Regions from separate parts of the Arthrobacter sp. TB 23 genome, predicted to be linked through region 1. Evidence: riboswitches for the same ligand, from Rfam matches in the RefSeq annotation. Region 1 holds a riboswitch; each other region holds the start of a gene.

Region 1 (6,345 bases):
GTCGAGGTTCCGGCCGGTGGAGTTGTCGGTGGCAGTATCACTCACTGGGGATTCACTCATGGGGGATTCGCTCACTGGGCCTCCGCCGTTGGTGGGGTGGCCGCGTCTTCGGTGGGACACTGGCGACGGGCAGCCTCAATCGCTGACTCCATGGCTACCGCCTCGGTAGCCTGCTGGCTGGCCACGGCGAGGCCAGCGGCATAGCCAGCAATGAAGGTGGTCAGCGGCGCTGCCGGGCGCACTATTGAATGGGCTGCGTCCCCCGCGAGGGAAAGGATGGCATCGATATCGATGGTGGTGCCCTGAAGCTCGAAGGCCTCAATGAGTTGGGCACTCCATTCCTGAAGGATCTGATCCTGTTTTTTCATCGCTGCTCCTGAATCTAGGTCGGTGCTGTGCCTGAGACACCGAGGGATTGAGCGTCAGCCCAGGTGTCGACGTCGGCGGTACTGCCCGGCCGAACGTCAATTGCTCTCCATTGCACCCTAGCAAGGAGTGCCTTCATCGATAGATTCTGGGCCCCTCCGGAGGCGTGGATCTCCTGCACCGCTAACCGCAGGTCAGCAAAACGGTAGAGGGCGGCCAGCGGCTGGTCCCGGCCGCCGTCGTGCGCCATCGCCGAGGAATCCGGACGATCGACCGCCGCTTTCAGAAGCGAAGGAATCGCCTCCGCGATGCGCGGCATGTCGCACGCCAGCACCAGCAGCCACGGTGTCGAGTCGTCCTGTAAATGGTCGACGGCGGCAGCCAGCGCCGCGGCCGGCCCGCCGAACGGTGGCGACTCGCGGACAAACTCGCGCGACACCGGTCGAGCCCGGAAGGTTGCGCCTTCGACGTCGTCTGGCCCGACGACGACGATCCGTCGTGCAGCTGCCGCGGCCTGACAGGTCAGGTCAAGCAGGCTTTGCCCCTTGTGCTCGAGATGGGCCTTGGGTGTACCTCCCAGGCGTGAGGATCTGCCACCCGAGAGCACTACGGCATTGAAGGCAACGGGTACCTGAGCGCTCAAGCGGCGCTCTCCGACCGGAGGAAGGCGCTCCACTGCGGGGCTGGCTTCTCGATCTCACGGAAGTGGTGGGATGGACCTCGGGGCGGTTGTGGGGTGACCCCCAGCTGCCACCCCAGAGAGGCGAGCGTCTTGTCACCCTTGTCGTTGTTGCACCTGAGGCAGCAGGCTACGAGGTTTTCCCAGCTGGAGTCCCCGCCGCGGGAGCGTGGATACACGTGATCGATGGTGGAGGCGCTTTTGCCGCAGTAGGCGCACAGATGGTTGTCGCGGCGCAGCACACCCCTGCGGGTGACCACAAGACTTTGCCGGTAGGGGATTTTCACGTACCGGTTCAGCAGGATGACCGAGGGGCGCCCGAGAATCTCATTGGGTCCGATGACCGGTTCCTCCCCTTCCGCGACGACGCTGGCTTTGCCGGCCAGCACAAGGACCAGCGCCCGGCGGAAGGTCACTACCGCCAGCGGCTCATATCCAGCATTCAGAACGAGAGTGCGCATGCACATTCCTCTTTGCCGATCAGGCCTCTACCCCTATCGCCGGGGTCGCAGGCCGAAATCCTGACTCCTTTTGAGTAAGGGTAGTTCGGCTGACGCTCGGTTAGCTAATTTTGATGGAGCTGGTCCACGCGTGTCGTCGCGGACCGATCGCCTTGACAGTCCGGGCGGCTGCCAGACGCACAAAAAGACCCGGAGGAAATTCCTCCGGGTCTTTTGTCGTCATGCGGGGTGTTCCTAGCCGCCGACGCGGATGAAGACTGGGCCCGAACCAAGGTCGGCTGGAGCGACCACAGTCTGGTTGCCGTTGAACCCACCGTGGACTGCCTGGCCGCCACCGATGTACACAGCGATGTGGGCCACTCCGGCTCCGCCATCTGTGTAGTAGATGAGGTCACCTGGGATGGCTTCGCCGGCGCTGACCGTGCGTCCGAGGGACAGGTACCCGGCTGGCCAGCCGTGGAAGTTGATCCCTGCTGCTGCCAGGGCGTTGCTCACCAGACGGGTGCAGTCCTGGGTGACTCCCAGCTGAGCCTGTGCTGCGGCCGCGATTGTTGCTGCCTTCCCTGAGGATGCGGCTGGGGCTTTCTGCGCGACGGGGGCCTCGGCTGCCGGAGCGGCCTGTGCTGGAGTGGTCCGGACGGGCGCTTCCGGCTCGACGTTCACTGCAGGTGTTACGGTAACCGGCTCTACGGTTTCGGGCTCAGCGGCCGGGGCCACGGCCGGAGCCTCTTCGATCTCCACAACGGTCTCAGCCTGAACAGTGACTGCTGGGGCTTCGACGACTGCTGGGGCTGCTACGGCTTTGACCGGGGTGCGGTTGAACGCAATGTCGGCGTCTGCGGGAGCTTCGACGGCGGCTGGAGCGGCCTGGATCTCCAGCGCGGAGGTCAGGGTGGTCCGTTCGGCTGATTCGAGGGAGAGCTCAGCAGCGTTGGCCGATACCCCACCGGTCAGGACAAGGCCTGATGCTGCGGCGATTACAGCTGCCTGACGGCCCATGCCGCCAGCGTTCTCGGTTACTGCTTTGGCCAGAGCCGAGAAGTTGGTGTTGTGGCGCTTATCGGCACGGTGACGTGCAATAGCTGTGCGAGTTGTCATTTTTGCGTTCTCCAGGGTTCGGTGTGGTCTTAGCTAACGCGGACGAAGCTAGCGCCGGGGAGGTCGGAAAGGGAATGGAGGTCGGTGTTCATGCCGTTCAGGCCACCGCTGATGACTTGGCCGTTTCCGACGTAGATGGCTACGTGGCCGGCGGTGATTACCAGGTCGCCCGCCGCTGGAGAGCCAACAACTGATCCGAAGGCGAAGAAATCGCCAGGCGCAATGTCGCCAACGGACTTGCCGACGGAGCGAAGTGCCTTCTCAACCATGGCGGTGCAGTCCTGCCCGACACCGATCTGGGAGTAGGCGGATCCGACCAGACCAGCGGCGATGTTACCGGAAGGGGCAGCCTTGGGGGCTGGCTTTTCGGCTGCGGGCGTCTGGGCTGGCGCAGCTGGTGCGACTACTGCTTCTGCTGCGGGCGCCTCAACTGGCGCTGCCTCGACTGGCGCTGCTTCCTGCACGGCGGGCTCTGCCACCATTTCGGCTACCGGCTCAGCGGCGGCTGTTATTGGCTCGATGACGTCGGCCTGCACCTCGACGACTGGAGCAGCTACGGCGGCGGGCGTCGCCGACACGGCTGCACGCTCGAAGGTGATCTCGGCGGTGGCGGGAGCGCTTACGGCGTCAGCCGTAGCAGCAATCGAGATCAGGGGGGTGGAGAGCTGAACGACACGCTCGGACTCACCGAACCCGTGGGCTGGCAGTCCGGCGGTCAGGACGAGCCCTGACGCTGCGACGATGACTGCTGCCTGGCGGCCGACGGAACCAGCGTTCGAGGAGACGGCGCTTGAGATGGCTGTCAGGGGGCTGGTGTGCGTACGGGCGGCCCTGTGGCGGCCCAGAGAAGAGCTAGTTGACACGTTCGATTGCCTCTCCCAATTGCCTGCGAGGTGAGCTGTCGGATTCGGATGGGAGTCACCCGGCCCTCTGATTCCCAGTGGAATCAGACGACTTAACCCCAAGGATTTCTTGCGAAATCCACTAATTGGTTCCCCCGCCTCTGCCATGCGAATTGTGCGAACGGAACCTCAGGCAGTGGCAGAGCTAGGCGATCTGCTCGAGGGTGCCAAACCTATTAGAATTTGGCACGAGATTGACGGTACATGAGATTGACCGCAATGTCACATTCCGGTCACGAAACGGTGTGTCCTTGGTTACAGCCAGCCCATGGGGTCCACGGCCTGACCGTCAACCATCACTTCAAAATGCAGGTGGCAGCCGGTGGATGCACCGGTACTACCGCTCTGGGCGACAACCTCACCGCGGTCCACTGACTGCCCCTCCTGGACACTGCTGGACGAGAGATGGTTGTACGTGGATTCGAGCCCGTTGCCGTGATCGATGACCACGCGGTTTCCACCGCCATAGGGGTGCCAGCTGGCAAAGGTGACAGTGCCGGACGCTGCCGCGAACACTTCAGTGCCGCACGAGCTGCTGAAGTCCTGACCTGAGTGGAGTTCCCCACCCAAACCGGTAATCGGGCTGACCCGGTAACCGAACGGGGACGTGACAATCAGCTTGTCCATGGGAGCTGACAGGGAGCCGCGGGCCGCTGCAGGTACAGCCGCTGAGTCTGCAGCGGTCATGATCTCGCTGAGCTTGGCGTCTGCGTCAAAGGTGCTCTGCAATGCGGTGCGGCTGAAGTCGACCAGCGCCGCGTCGGGAACGCTGATTTCCCGGGGCGCAACAGTCGCCTGCACGGTGGGCGCAACGGCTACGGCGGCCGCATTGTCGTCCTGCGGGGCCGTCCCCGCGGTGGTGGGTAGCGTAACGGTCAGCACCAGCCCGGACGCGGCTGCGGCGATGGCGAATTTTTGGCTCATCCCGGTGAGCGAAAAGTCGCCCCTGACCCGGGTTGCTCGTCGTCGTCGTTCGAGTCGTTGCGCGTCCCGAGGACGCACGGCAGGTACTGGGGCGCCGGCACGGCGGCGTCCCGAAGCATGGTGCTTCGACAAAGGGTCCCTTTCGTATATGCCTGCGAAGTTAGCTGTCGGATTCGAGTTCGGGAAGAAACTCGGCCCTGACCGGTCCGCCGAAGCAGCACCGCGTCCGGACTTCACCCCAAGGCGGCTTATCAGCCGCCGTCTGATGGGTCCTCCGCCCCTGTCACGGGTCTCAGCATCCAAATCCGCTGACAGGGTTAGGCGTGCGGTTTGGATAACGCTGATGTATCAACGTCAGCTTTCCATCATCCACGACCAGAAGCAAAAGAGATACGTTCGTTATCTTTTCCTGTGGATAACTTGCGGCAATATTGTGCCGTGGAGGGTTAGAGAGCCGGCCCGGCGACCGACACGAACACGTGTGCGGCGACCTCCGGCGGGAGCTCCAGCGCGCCCTCGATACCCTCGACCCTGACCGACACATAGTCGCCGGCCGCCTGCACGCCGATGACCGTTCCGGGCCGCAACCCACCCTCATCGAGTTGGGAGAGCAGTTCCGGGTCCACCTGAATGGGCTCGGCCAGCCGGACAAGGGTAATCACTGACCCCTGAGGATTGGCGCCGATCACCGACAGGAGGCTGCGGACACCGTCGGTGAAGCCCTGGGTTGGCGGGCCGCCCAGGGCCTCAAGCCCCGGAATAGGGTTGCCGTATGGAGACTCGGTGGGCTTTCCCAGCAGCTCGTACAACCGCTGTTCAACCCGCTCGCTCATCACGTGCTCCCAGCGGCAGGCCTCTTCGTGGACATAAGCCCAATCCAGGCCAATCACGTCGGAGAGGAGACGTTCGGCGAGGCGGTGCTTGCGCATCACCCCGATGGCGCGACGGCGGCCAAGGTCAGTGAATTCGAGGTGGCGATCGCCCGAGACGATCACCAGCCCGTCGCGCTCCATCCGGCCGATGGTCTGGGAGACGGTAGGACCGGAATGGCGGAGCCGTTCAGCGATCCGGGCGCGGAGGGCAACAATGTTTTCCTCCTCCAGTTCCAGGATGGTCCGCAGATACATCTCAGTGGTATCGATGAGGTCCGTCATGCGGTTCAGCTCCTAGGCACTGGTGCGGGATGGAACAGCGGGCAGCTTTCGCGGTGGGAGCGCGGCACATATCGCCAGCGCCGAACACAAGTTCTACGCTCACCAAGGTTAACCCATTTACCAGAGGCCGCGGCAATCAGCGGCAACCGGGTGCCCGGTCGGGGCATGTTCACAAATGCCGCCAGGGCCGGGTAGTGCGGCAGAATGTATCCCGTCTTGTGTCGCACGCTTACCCCCTTGGAGAGACCATGAGCATTTCCCCGGACCAATTGATCCCCGCTGGCCTCCTTCCCGCCGACGGGCGTTTCGGAGCCGGCCCGTCGAAGGTGCGCGACGAGCAGATGGAGGCCCTCGCGCAGGCCGGACGGACCCTGCTTGGCACGTCCCACCGTCAGGCGCCGGTGCGCAACCTTGTCGGTTCGGTCCGGGAAGGCCTGAGCCAGCTGTTCAACGCGCCGGCCGGCTACGAGGTGGTGCTGGGCGTTGGTGGGTCAACAGCGTTCTGGGATGTTGCATCCTTCGGGCTGGTGCAGGACAAGGCCCAGCACCTGTCGTTCGGGGAATTCGGGGCGAAGTTCGCTTCCGCCACCAACAAGGCGCCCTTCCTCCAGGCGTCCTCGGTGATCACCTCGGCCCCGGGGACGCGCCCCACCCCTGCAGCGGAAACAGGCGTGGACGTCTACGCCTGGCCGCAGAACGAGACCTCCACCGGTGTGGCAGCACCGGTGCACCGGGTCGACGGCGCCGCACCGGATGCCTTG
Region 2 (6,345 bases), on a different contig from region 1:
CCCGGACCAGGAACCAGCTCAAGCAGGCACCTTCACCCCGCTGGAACACGAGCTGATTCAGCGCGCCACCGGCCCCCACGCGGACCAGTTGGCTGTTGCCGACATGGGCGCCGACGGCCAGATTGAGCGGTCCCTGTCCTGGCAAGGCCTGGAGCGTGAAGTGCAGACCCTCGCCGCAGCTCTGCGGCAGATCGGCGTGCGACGCGGCAGCCGGATCAGCCTGATGGTTCCGCCCGGAGTCGAACTCACCGTGCTCCTGTATGCCTGCTTGCGGATCGGCGCCGTGATTATCGTCGCCGACGCCGGCCTGGGACGAAAGGGCCTTAGCAAGGCCGTTCGTGGCACGGTCCCCGATTTCCTGATCGGCATCGACCTGGCGCTCACCGCCGCGAAGCTTTTCAACTGGCCGGGTCGCCGGATCAGTGTTGCGACGTTGCCGGCCGCGAAACGGAAGCTCCTCGGGGTACAGCATTCGCTCTCCGAACTCCGCGCGGCCAGCGGAGATGGGACGTCTACCGAGACCGACGATGCTGGACTGGATCCTGCAGGTCTCGATCCCGATCGTCCCAATCCTGCTGGTCTCGATCCCGACGGTCTTGATCCTGCCGGTCTCGATCCCGACGGCCTCGATCCCGATGCCGACGCGGCCATCCTCTTCACCTCGGGTTCCACCGGCCCGGCCAAGGGTGTCGTCTACACCCATCGGCGGCTCGCAGCGATGCGGGATACCCTGGCCCAGACCTTCAACATTCGACCCGGCGACGGGCTGGTGGCAGGGTTCGCGCCGTTCGCGTTGCTGGGTCCAGCCCTGGGGACGACGTCAATCACTCCCCACATGGACGTCACCAAACCGAAAACTCTATCCGCGGCGGCTCTTGCAGACGCCGTCGCCGCCATCCATGCGACCACCGTGTTTGCGTCTCCAGCGGCCCTTCGAAACATTCTCGCCACCCAGGGAGAACTCACTGACCAGCACCGGGCGGCATTGGCCGGTGTTTCGCTGCTGCTTTCGGCCGGGGCTCCCGTGCCGTCACGGTTGCTGACCGAGCTGCTGGGTATTCTTCCCGGGGCATCGCTGCACACGCCCTACGGCATGACCGAAGCGTTGCCCGTGACCGACGTCGACCTCGGGTTGATCCTCTCGGCCGAAGCCGATGCAGCAGCCGGGAATGTGGTTGGCGCTGGGAACGGCGTCTGTGTGGGCAGAGCTGTCTCGGGCGCAGAGATCACCGTTAGTCCCCTCAATCAGGAGGGTACCGCCGACGGCGACCCCACCACCGATGCCGGTATCACTGGGGAAATCCTCGTCCACGCTCCTCACGTCAAAGAGCGTTACCACCGGTTGTGGATGACTCAGCGTGTGAGCTCTCGCTGCGGCGGCTGGCACCGCACCGGAGATGTGGGCCATTTCGACGGCGACGGCAGGCTCTGGGTCGAGGGCAGACTCCCCCACATCGTGACTGCGTCGACGGGTGTTGTGACCCCGGTCGGGGTGGAACAGGCGCTGGAATCGGTCGACGTCGTCGGGCTGGCCGCGGTGGTTGGTGTTGGTCCGGCAGGCACCCAGGCGGTCGTTGCAGTGGTTGAGACCATTCCCCCGGTCAAGAAGCCTGGCCTGGCCGGAGCTGAGCTGGCGGCTCAGGCACGGAATGCGGCCCGGTCCGTCGGCGTGGAGTTGTCGGCAGTGTTGGCGGTCCCGTCGTTGCCCACCGACATCAGGCACAACGCGAAGATTGACCGGACAGCGGTTGCGGTGTGGGCTGCCGGGGTGCTCGCCGGCGGCCGGGTCGGCAAGCTGTGAGGGTTCTCGTCACCGGTGCCAGCGGGATGCTGGGCCGGGTAACAGCCACGCTCCTCCAGGCGCAGGGTCACGCGGTCAGGACGTTTCAGCGGCGCCCATCCGGTCTGGCTGGCGTTGAAGACAGTCTCGGATCGATCACCGACCAGACGGCAATCCATCGCGCTGTGCAGGGCATGGATGCGGTGGTGCACCTCGCGGCGAAGGTTTCCTTCGCGGGTGCTGCGGTTGACTTCGAGGCAATCAATGTGGAGGGCACCCGTGTCCTGCTCGAAGAGTCGCGCGCGGCCGGTGTGCGCGACTTCGTCTTCATTTCCTCGCCGTCGGTGGCGCACGTGGGTGAGGCACTCGTGGGTCAAGGTGCCACTGAGGCCACTCCGGCTCTGGTGCGCGGCAATTACGCGCAGACCAAGGCCAAAGCCGAACTGCTCGCGTTGGACGCCAACAGCGAAAGTTTCAGGGTGGCAGCGGTCCGTCCCCACATTGTGTGGGGTCCCGGTGACACGCAGCTGGTTGAACGGGTGCTGGAGCGTGCGCGTGCCGGGCGCCTGCCGTTCCTTGACGCCGGCACCGCCCTGGTCGACACCACCTACGTGGATAACGCCGCCGCAGCGATCGGCGCAGCCTTGAGCGGCATGGATCGGTTGGCTGGACAAGCTGTGGTGGTCACCAATGGTGAGCCCCGCCCGATCGGTGAATTGATCGCCGGAATCTGCCGGGCCGGAGGGGTTCAGCCGCCGCGGTGGGCCGTTCCTGGCGGTGTGGCACGGGTCGCGGGATCCCTGGTGGAATTCCTCTGGCAGCGCGGCGGGATCGAGAGTGAACCGCCGATGACCCGTTTCCTTGCGGAGCAACTATCGACTGCACACTGGTTTGATCAGCGCAGGACCCGCGAGTTGCTCGATTGGACGCCTACGGTGTCAGTGGATGAAGGTCTGGCCCGCCTGGCACAGCATTACCAGGGGAACCAGCATTACCAGGGGAACCAGGCTTCCCTCTCCTAGCGATCCATCGGAGCGTGGAGACGTCCCTGACTGTCAGTTCGTCCCCAGGTGAGCTGGCTCGGTGGTGGCACGCAGTTTTCCGTTGTCGTATCTTGACCCGTCGGTTGCCTCGGTGTCATTGGCTTGCCCTATCGGGGACCAAAGCGTCCGGAAAGCACGAATGCGCCACCGGATTTCTCCGATGACGCATTCGGGTGCTGACAACCGTACCGCTGACGCGGAGGGTTTAGAGGGTGTAGTACCCAACCAGTGGCATGGCGCTGACCGCGTGGACCAGGGTGCCCTGGCTCGGGTTCAGTGCGCTGACCATCTGGCCGCCACCGATGTAGATGCCGATGTGTCCGCCGCCGTTCTGGACGACAAGGTCGCCGGGCTGAGGGTTGCTGGTGGGGGTCAGCGCGCCCATCTGTGCCTGGCTGGTGCGGGGCAGGTCGATGCCGTGCTGAGCGTAGACCCACTGCACGAAGCCCGAGCAGTCCCAGCCGCCTGGCGAGGTGCCGCCGTAGACGTAGGGGGAGCCAACGAGGCCCTGTGCTGTTCCGGCGATCCCTGCGCTGGAAACCTGTCCGCCGGTGGATGCTGCTCCCATTGGCTGGATGGTCTCGGAAGCGGTGGTGATGCCCAGGGTGCTGGTTTCGGCAGGCGCCGGAGCGGCTGCTGGTGCAGCAACTGGGGCGGGAGCAGCAGCCGGAGCTGGTGCTGCAGCCGGTGCTGGTGCTGGTGCTGATACCTGAGTGGCCTGGCCGGCGTTGCCGGACAGTGAGATGACGTCACCTGGGTAGATGATCGAATCCCAGCCGAGACCGTTCGAGGCGAAGATGGCCTCGATGCTGACGCCGTAGGTGCTGGCGATGCTGCCCAGAGTATCTCCGGACTGAACGGTGTGAGTGGTGGAGCTGGCGGCGGTCGTCTGGGCAACTGGTGCGGAGACGGCGGCCGGGGCGCTGACGTTGACTTCGCCTGCAGCGTTGGCTGGGAGTCCGGCGCTGAACATCAAACCTGATGCGGCGACGACTACAGCTGCTGGACGACCGATGGCGCCAGCGTGAGAGCTAACTGCCTTGGAAACGGTCTGCATGGCGCTTGGTGGGGTTGCACGATGGCGCGCGATATAACGGTTCTTGGACATGATGTTGCCTCTCCCAATGCCTGCGAAGTTAGCTGTCGGATTCGGATGGGAGCCACCCGGGCGCTGTGCGCCTTCACCCCTAGGTCGTCTGGCGACGACCACTACTACTGGTTCCCCCGCTTCTGCCTGATGTGTGCGAACGGACCTTACGACGGCGGCAGAATTAGGCAATCTGTCGAAAGGACGCTGAGTTGAACGGAACCCGACGTGCGGTCCACTGTACATTTCGTGGTCCGGGTTTGTCACATTTAGGTTACGGCGGCAGTATGCTGTTGGATGTCCCAGGTCGGGGCGCGGGTCCGACCGTGGAGGGCTGAGGCAATCCAACACGACCTGCAGGAATTCCGCCGGGGCGTGAACGAGCATCGAATAGGTGACACGGAGAATCCGTGCTCGACCGGTGGTGAGCAGGTTCCATCGGCGGCGGTCTTCGGCGAATTCGGCGGGACCACTGTGATGGTTGCGTCCGCCGGCTTCGATGCCCAGCTGTCCTTCGACGAACAGATCAAGCCGTCCCACACCCTTGATGTACACCTGTGTTTGGACGCTGAGTCCTGCGCGGCGCAGGTGGGTGACGCTCACATGGAACCACGATGGTGGACGCAGCACCCAGAGGTTTCGTTGCGCTGCGGCACTGATCCAGGCCGGTTCAGCTTTGACACACGTTGCAGTGAGCAGACTCCCAGTGATGCCGGGTAGCGCAAAGACTCCTGGCCCTGGGTTTACCACCTCACCCTTCACGAGGGCTGCGCAAAGGTGAACGGATCCCAGACCGGCGCGGGTGGGTTCCCTACGGCGTGCCACGCCGCCTGGTTCTTGCAGTGTCTTGACTGTGTCCATGCCCAATGGTTGCCCTCTTTGGGGGTGTCAGTGCGGCGTCACCCGTTCTATGTGGGTAAGTCTCCTTGGTGGAGCGGGAGTGGGACTGGGGCTAGTGGGCAACGTGTCACGGGTGAGCTGCGAGGGAGTGCTGAGCCAAGGATCCCGGCTGCAGGGATGTCCTACCAGCGGCCGTTGCGGGGCTTCGGCTGACACCGCGGGCAGCTGAACGACGAACGGTTCATAAACATCTCGCGGCGGATCAGCGAAAGGCTGTCAAAGAGCGGGTCGGCGGCGCAGCGGGTACAGGGTTCGCCCTCGCGGCCGTAGGCGTTGAGGGAACGTTCAAAGTAACCGGAGCTGCCGTTGACATTCACATAGAGTGAGTCAAAGCTGGTGCCGCCAGCGTCGAGCGCCCGCAGCATCACATCACGGCAGGCATCAATCAGCCGTAGGGCGTCGGCCCGGCGCATGACATCCGTGGGGCGGGCATAGTGGACTTTGGCTGCCCACAGCGCTTCGTCAGCGTAGATGTTGCCGATTCCCGATACCAATCCCTGGTCCAGTAGCGCTCGTTTAATTCCGGTCCTGCGTCGCCGGAGCTTTGCGAAGAAGTCATCGAAGGAGAACGCCGGATCCAGTGGATCGCGGGCTATGTGAGAAGCCTCAATCGGGATCAGCGGCAGTGGACTCTCCCCCAGCCCACCCGGATGGCCGTCTGTGGTCGACACCATCGACGTCACAAAGAGGCCGCCGAAAATACGCTGATCAACAAACCGAAGCTCCTGCGGCAGGGGTCCGGCATCAGGATCGTCGACAGCCGACAGGGTGAGCCTGACCCGCAAGTGCTTTTCCTCGGGCAAGCCTGCGTCTTTGACCAGCAGCTGGCCGCTCATACCCAGGTGAGCCATCAGGGCCACTGGCGCGACACCACTCGTGCCACCACTCGTGGCAGTCCCACCAGCCTCGGCCGGAGGTGCCAACGGCATCCACAGGAACTTTCCCCGCCGCACCACGTCCAGCACCCGGGCTCCCACCAGATTGCCGGCGAAGTCCTCGGCGCCCAGCCCATGACGGCGGATGGAGCGGACATCAAGGATGTCGACGTCGTCAATGGTTCGTCCCAACACCCAGCGGGCGAGGCCGCGACGCACCACCTCAACCTCGGGAAGTTCAGGCATGGTACGGCTTAGGCTGACTCGGCCGGACCGGGGGCTGCAGTCACGTCAGCAGCATCAGCAGGGCCAGTGCCATTGGCCGGGGTCGACACCGAGTAAGCGGCCGATTTCGGTTCGTGGGCGAGGTGCCGGAGCATCTTCCACGACGCGGCGGCTGCCTCCTGCTCGGCTTCCTTCTTGGAGGGACCCGACCCGGAGCCATACGGCAGTCCGCCGACCATGAGGAGGGCTTCGAAGGTGCGTGCGTGGTCGGGGCCGGAGCCGGTGACCTTGTAGTCAATGGCGCCGAGCCGGCGTGCTGCGGCGATTTCCTGGATGCTGGTTTTCCAGTCGGTGCCGGCGCCCATCGCTGCAGCACTGCCAAGCAGCGGCGCGACAAGCCGCATCACCATGGCCCGAGCCACTTCAATACCGTTG
Region 3 (6,345 bases), on a different contig from region 1:
TCTCTGCCGGGTTGTCGCTCGCGACCCGGACGACCTCTACCGAGTGTCAGAAGAGATTCGCCTCTGCCCCGGAATCCTGCGAACCAGAACCAGCATGTTTCTTCGCCAGCCCATCCCCTACCGGATGAGTCCGCTGCTTGCGACGCTGGGTGGCTAACCAACGGATCGGTACAGCGGTTCCGCTGCGCTTCATGCCTGGTGACTGTCTACGTTCCCTATTGCTGCCCTTGCTGCTGCAGGAGGTCGGCGTGGTGAAGCGCGGCAACGTTTGGGTGGGCCCGCAACCGATAGCGCAGAGCATTATCCCCATAGGTTTCAAGGATTGGGCTGTTGGTCGGGTCCACCGACAGCCCCTGGGCCTTGGCGTGAAACTGCGGGCTCATGCGCAGTGCGGGCATGGTGGCATCCAGCGCCGGATTGTAGAAGAAGGGCAGGGAAATCCTGTCGGTTCCGGTACCAGGTGAGATGACACGGTGCAGTGTCGCTTTGAGGTAGCCGTTTGTCGCCAATTCGAGCATTTCACCGATGTTGACCACGAACGTTCCAGGGACCTGAGGTACGTCGATCCACTCTCCTTGGTATTCGACCTGGAGTCCGCCCTTTCCCGGTTCCACCAGGAGCAGCGTGAGCACTCCGCCGTCGCGGTGCGACCCGACGCCTTGTTTCGGCTCGTTGCCGGACTCCCCCGGGTAACGCACGATTTTCAGCATCGGGAAGGCGCTTGAACCAAAGGCTTCATCGAAACTGTCCTCCGGTGCACCGAGAGACACGGCAAGCGCCCGTAAAAGGTCGAGGGAAATGGCACTCAGTCGCTGAGTCCACTCAGAGACGATCTTCCGCATCTCGGGCAATTCAGCCGGCCACAAATTGGGGCCTTCCAACCGCCAGTAGTCAGCGACCCCTGCCGCCGGTTCCACAGCGTTGCGCTCGACGCCAATGTCGATCTGCTCTCGCCAGTCCACCGCCCGATCAGTCAATTCGGCGCCCATCCTGGTGTAGCCACGAAACTGGGGGCTATGAACGTTCTCCAGCTCCAGTTTTTGCTCCTCCGACAAGTCGAAGAAGCGCCTGGAGGTAGCGAGCATGGCGTCAGTGAGCTCCTGCGGGATGCCATGACCTGCCAGGTACAGGAATCCGACCTCGTGCATCGCATTGCGCAGATCGTCCCGGAAGTCCGATGCCTCCTCGGGCCCTGCGTTCAGCTGAGAGTAATCCAGGACGGGCAGTGATTCGAGTGACAAGTTCTTATAGTCCTTTACAACGCGTTTCGGAAACCGAAGTCCGTATCCGCTTCAATGTTACGACTCAAGCCGAAGAGACGAACGATCCCGTTGCGAAGTATGTCGATCTGACTTTGTGGCCGTGCGCAGTCCTCGTTTCAGCCCAGGCCGCAGCTTGGGAGCTGCAGTGAAATCAGGAGGCGGTCTTCACGACGAGCACGTCACAGGGTGCGTTATGTACGACACTCCACGCAACGCTTCCCAGAACCCGTCGAAGCCCCTTCATTCCCACGTTACCTACCACCAGCAATTGGGCACCGACACGCTCGGCTTCCTCGATGAGGACATCCTGCGGCTTGCCCCGCCCCGCAGCGGGGCGCACCTTCACGGAAGGGTGTTGTTCGCGCAGTTTCACTGCAACCTGCTCGGCCAACTTGAGAGCCTGCTCAGCATCATCCAGTATCCAAGTGTCGTTGCCGATATGGACAACTTCCGTGTTACCCGTAATGTGCGCGCTGACCACCACAAGTTCTGCATCGAGGCCTTCGGCAAGAGTCGCGGCGCGCGAGGCTGCCTTGTACGCGGTCTCGCTTCCATCCACACCAACAATCACACTTCCGGTCATGACGTTTCCTCCTCGAACTTCGAACCGCAATTGCGGTATGTGGTGCCTACTTGGTTCGCTTACCTTACTCGGTCAAAGAATCCCATGCCTCTTCGCCGACGCCCGGAACAAAACGGCCGGCGCGGTGACTATTGCAAGCCCCTTTCAGCGCCGCAGTGGATCACAGCGAATTCGGTCGAGGTCACCCGAATCGGAATCCCGACAGGAGAGTCGATCCTTACTGGTGTACTGGCTCGTGGAGGCCTAGATTACGGGCATGACTAGTTCTCCCGTACCAGGCACGCATAGTGACGAACCCCATGACAACACCATCCATGGCAGGCTCAATTGGCTTCGAGCGGGTGTGCTTGGAGCCAATGATGGGATTGTCTCGGTCGCTGCCCTCGTCGTCGGAGTTGCGGGAGCGACAACGGCAACCCCCGTGATTCTTGCCGCTGGCATTGCCGGTCTTGTCGGCGGTGCGATATCCATGGCCCTCGGAGAGTATGTGTCCGTGAGTAGTCAGAAAGACAGCCAGCAGGCCCTCATCGCCAAGGAACGCCTTGAGCTTGAAACCGAGCCTGAAGCGGAACTTGCGGAGCTGGCCGGGATCTACGAATCGAAGGGGCTTAGCCGGGACACAGCCCATCAGGTGGCAGTGGAACTCACCAAACACGATGCCCTGGGGGCCCATCTCGAAGCTGAACTCGGATTGCGCGAGGACGCCGTGGCGAGCCCGCTAGCTGCTGCGGCCGCATCTGCGCTGGCCTTCACCCTTGGCGCGATCCTGCCCCTGCTGACGATTCTTCTGTTTCCAGAGGAAACTCGTGTCCTCGCGACCTTCGTCGCAGTCCTGATTGCCCTCGCCGTAACCGGCTACGGAAGCGCACGGATTGGCGGCAACCCGGCGACGCGCCCAACCGTAAGGATCGTTCTTGGCGGCGCGCTGGCATTGGCAGCCACCTTCCTTATCGGGTCACTCCTGGGCACCACGGGAGTGGTCTGACGCTCCACTGATGCCTGGGAATCGCTCTCTCTTCATTGAGGTTGCCAACCAGGGAGGCGCCGTCAGTGTAAATGTTTGTACATTTAGTTTTTCCGAGTAGGTTTAATCCAGTGCCCCACTGAAGGTGGGGCTTATCGAGGCCTTTTACCGAACCCAGCCAAAGGCCTTGGTCCTTTAGATAGGAAGGCTGGGGCGGGGAAACCACAGGTGGGTTCTTTAGGAACCCTTGGGGTGAAGCCGGGCGGGGCGTTTGTCCTCGTGCGGCCGGGTGTCTCCCATCCGAATCCGACAGCTCACCTCGTAGGTATAGGGAGAGATTATCCATGTCATCAAATGCTGTGCGCGCCCGACATCGCGCCGATACGAAAAGCCGTTCGATTCTTCTCCTCAGCAGGCAAGCCGTCCTGCCTCAGGGGGGACCCAAGATCGCCGCGCTTGTGGTTGCTTCAGGAATGCTTGCGGCGGGAGCAAGCCCCGCCCACGCTTCGGCGATCGCCCACCCGGCGCAGGATCACACCGTTTCATCGTTCTCATCGGCTGCTTCACCAGTCGAAGTGGAGGCGAGCCCCACCGATCAAGGCACTGCGTACACCGTGAAGTCAGGTGATTCGCTGGGCGCTATCAGCGTTCAGACAGGTGTGGCGTTGCACAAGCTGCTGAGCCTAAACCAGCTCACCGTCGCGTCAATCATCTACCCGGGAAACACCATCGTGCTGTCCGAGGAGTCGAATGCCGTGACTGCTGCACCGGTTGACTCTGGCTCCGCAGCCTCGTCATCAGCGGTTTCGAACTTTAGCGTGAGTACACAAAGTGCATCGATCAGTCCCCTGAGTAACCGGGTGAGCAGCGAGTCAGGAAATATCTGGGATTCCTCGGACGCTCCCCAGAGCGGTACTGCCAACAGCCGTATTCTTGCCTTCGCCAACACGCAGTTGGGCGCTATTCAGGACTGCACCGTCCTGGGCGAAGGGGCATTGCGAGCCGCCGGGGCGATGGGGGTGGGAGACGAGTCCCCTGAGTCCTTGATGGCCTTCGCTACTCCGGTATCAGATCCCCAGCCCGGCGACTTCGTCTACTACGCCGACGGCGGGATGGGCTTTTCACACAACGCCGTCTACCTCGGCGACGGACGAGCCATCCACAGCGGCTGGAACGGTAACCAGACCGTTGAGGAATCCGTCAATGTGGGTTCCGGTCCTGTCTATTACCGGGTCAACATCTAGTTATCCAACGCCGCTGGCGGGTCTCAGACCTCGCTGACAGCGGTGTTTCTCGGACGCGCCCGGACACCAGATCCGACAAACAGGGATCTGGTGTCCGGGTGAATCCCCCTTTTCCTCCCCTTGTGCCTCCCCAGGGGCGCACGACGCCAGGAGTAATGAATGCCACAAGAATCTGATCAACGAACCGCGGGTGTTCGATCGGCCACCCTCATCGCTGCCCTGCTTGTCGCCGCGCTCATCCTGATTATTGGTTTGATCGCTTCCCAGCGAGCCTCCTCCCCCGTTTCAGATGGATCAGGAACAGACGTCGCAGAGGAATCCGGCGGCCGGGAGGAAGAAAAGTTCGATTTATCCCGGCGCATCGCCGACGACCCGTTAGCAATGGGTGAGGTCGACGCCCCCGTTGTTCTGGTCGAATACGCCGATTACAGATGCCCGTTCTGCGGGGTTTTCTCGCGCGAGACATTGCCGGCGTTGGTTGAGCAGTATGTTGCTAGCGGAGAACTAAGGATTGAGTGGCGAGATTTACCTGTTTTCGGAACTGAGTCTCTTGATGCTGCAGTTGCCGGCCGGGCAGCAGGGGAACAGGATAGGTTCTGGGAGTTCAATAAGGCCGTCTTCGCTGCGGCCCCCGACCGCGGACACATCAGCCTCCCGCGCGAGGAGCTGATCCGCATCGCAGAAGAAGTTGGGGTAGCCGACATCACGGCGTTCACAGCGGATCTGGACTCGGAGGAGCTCAATCAGGCTGTTCAAACCGACGCTGAGGAAGCCGCAGCCCTGGGAGCTACCGGAACACCCTTGTTTCTGGTGAACGACATCCCCATCTCGGGCGCCCAACCAGTAGAAGTATTTGAACAAGCCATTGAGACTGTGCTGGCAGAAACCAGTCCCCAGTAATGCTAATCGGATACAGCGGGGCGTTCCTCGGTGGTCTCCTCACCCTCCTCAGTCCGTGCTCAGCATTGTTGCTGCCAGCATTCTTCGCGTATGCCTTCAGCACAAAACGGCAACTGGTCGGCCGGACCATGCTCTTCTACGCAGGATTGTTGTGCATCCTCGTACCCCTGGGGGTCTTCGCTGGCACCCTGGGGTCCCTCGTCACCACTGACCGACACATTCTCATCGGGCTCGCAGCCACCCTCATGATCGTTTTGGGTCTCATTCAGATCCTCGGTGTCCGCCTACCGGCATTCATCCGCACCCGGTCCGCGACTGTCGGTTCCGGCGGTTCCGTCTTCGTCCTCGGATTGGCGTACGGGGTCGCAGGAGCCTGCACCGGACCCATCCTTGGGTCAATTCTTACCGTCGCCGCAGCTGGCAGCAACGCCGTCTACGGCGGAATTCTGCTCGCCATCTATGCACTGGGAATGGCAGTCCCGCTGTTCTTCCTCGCTGCGCTGTGGGACCGCCTCGGTGTTTCCGGACGTCGGTGGCTTCGTCCCCGCCCTGTAACCATCGGACGGTGGTCCAACACCTGGATTATGGTGATCTCTGGCTCCCTTTCGATCGGCATCGGAATCTTCCTCATCGCCACAGACGGAACAGCGAGTCTGGGTGGGATCCTTTCCGTTACTGACCAGTTTGCCCTCGAGAACGCGGTACGTACCTTCGCGGACTCAATCCCCGACGTAGCTGTCATGCTGTTAATTCTCATGCTCCTCACCGCAACCGGCGCCATCTACTTACGCCGGCGCAGCCACAGGTCATCAGCACCCCCGAATGACCCCGCATCACCAGAAGCGTCTTCGGATCAAGTGTCAAAGGAAGCTCCATGACTCCCCGTACCGAGAACCCCACGACTCAGCGACCCACTCTGCTCAACGCTCTTCTTCAGTGGCCCTTACGCCGGTGGATCGCCGTGTTATTCGGTGCGGTGGCGACCTTCCTGCTCGTAGCCATTCCGACCGATCTCATCGACACGCCATTATTTAGCCGTGAAGTTCCCCCCACCTGGTGGTCGGTGCCAGCACTGATCATCTCGTCGGCGCTAAGCGGCCTGGTCCTCGGTACCTATATCGCCCAGGATCGGATTGAGGAATCTCCGCGGTCCCGTTCGGGCATCGCGGGGGCGATCGTCACCTTTTTTGCCGTCGGCTGCCCCGTGTGCAACAAGATCGTCTTGCTCGCTCTGGGAACCTCGGGAGCGATGCAGTACTTCGAGCCCATTCAACCCGTCCTCGCGGTTCTCGCTATCGGCCTACTCTCCTGGGCCTTCTACCGGCGCGCCACGTACGAGGATCGTTGCCCAGTCCCAGCGAAGTCGGTGTAACGGCCGTTTGTTCAGGACGT

The links. Region 1 has a riboswitch for cyclic di-AMP ahead of B384_RS0114530 (M23 family metallopeptidase). Riboswitches for the same ligand answer to the same signal wherever they lie in the genome.
Region 2: it holds a riboswitch for cyclic di-AMP, as region 1 does, so the genes downstream of both, B384_RS20805 (C40 family peptidase) here and B384_RS0114530 (M23 family metallopeptidase) in region 1, are expected to answer to the same signal.
Region 3: it holds a riboswitch for cyclic di-AMP, as region 1 does, so the genes downstream of both, B384_RS19605 (LysM peptidoglycan-binding domain-containing protein) here and B384_RS0114530 (M23 family metallopeptidase) in region 1, are expected to answer to the same signal.

The regions. Positions count from the first base shown of each region.
Region 1 is NZ_ALPM01000105.1:20,337-26,681, reverse strand. It holds gene B384_RS19110 (molybdopterin molybdotransferase MoeA) at 1-60, opposite strand, end outside; gene B384_RS0114555 (DUF6457 domain-containing protein) at 72-368, opposite strand; gene mobA (molybdenum cofactor guanylyltransferase) at 383-1,009, opposite strand; gene B384_RS0114545 (HNH endonuclease) at 1,006-1,506, opposite strand; gene B384_RS0114540 (NlpC/P60 family protein) at 1,741-2,604, opposite strand; gene B384_RS0114535 (NlpC/P60 family protein) at 2,634-3,467, opposite strand; cyclic di-AMP (ydaO/yuaA leader) riboswitch at 3,473-3,636, opposite strand; gene B384_RS0114530 (M23 family metallopeptidase) at 3,762-4,430, opposite strand; cyclic di-AMP (ydaO/yuaA leader) riboswitch at 4,565-4,738, opposite strand; gene B384_RS0114525 (metal-dependent transcriptional regulator) at 4,877-5,584, opposite strand; gene serC (phosphoserine transaminase) at 5,833-6,345, shown strand, end outside.
Region 2 is NZ_ALPM01000065.1:75,299-81,643, forward strand. It holds gene B384_RS0109785 (alpha/beta fold hydrolase) at 1-1,801, shown strand, start outside; gene B384_RS18470 (NAD-dependent epimerase/dehydratase family protein) at 1,798-2,802, shown strand; gene B384_RS20805 (C40 family peptidase) at 3,029-3,931, opposite strand; cyclic di-AMP (ydaO/yuaA leader) riboswitch at 3,935-4,111, opposite strand; gene B384_RS20810 (hypothetical protein) at 4,286-4,630, shown strand; gene mutM (bifunctional DNA-formamidopyrimidine glycosylase/DNA-(apurinic or apyrimidinic site) lyase) at 4,933-5,931, opposite strand; gene rnc (ribonuclease III) at 5,940-6,345, opposite strand, start outside.
Region 3 is NZ_ALPM01000044.1:9,456-15,800, forward strand. It holds gene B384_RS0105975 (Lrp/AsnC family transcriptional regulator) at 1-157, shown strand, start outside; gene B384_RS0105980 (isopenicillin N synthase family dioxygenase) at 216-1,241, opposite strand; gene B384_RS0105985 (universal stress protein) at 1,414-1,845, opposite strand; gene B384_RS0105990 (VIT1/CCC1 transporter family protein) at 2,102-2,830, shown strand; cyclic di-AMP (ydaO/yuaA leader) riboswitch at 2,973-3,151, shown strand; gene B384_RS19605 (LysM peptidoglycan-binding domain-containing protein) at 3,154-4,053, shown strand; gene B384_RS0106000 (DsbA family protein) at 4,213-4,953, shown strand; gene B384_RS0106005 (cytochrome c biogenesis CcdA family protein) at 4,953-5,831, shown strand; gene B384_RS0106010 (hypothetical protein) at 5,828-6,325, shown strand; gene B384_RS21265 (GntR family transcriptional regulator) at 6,337-6,345, opposite strand, start outside.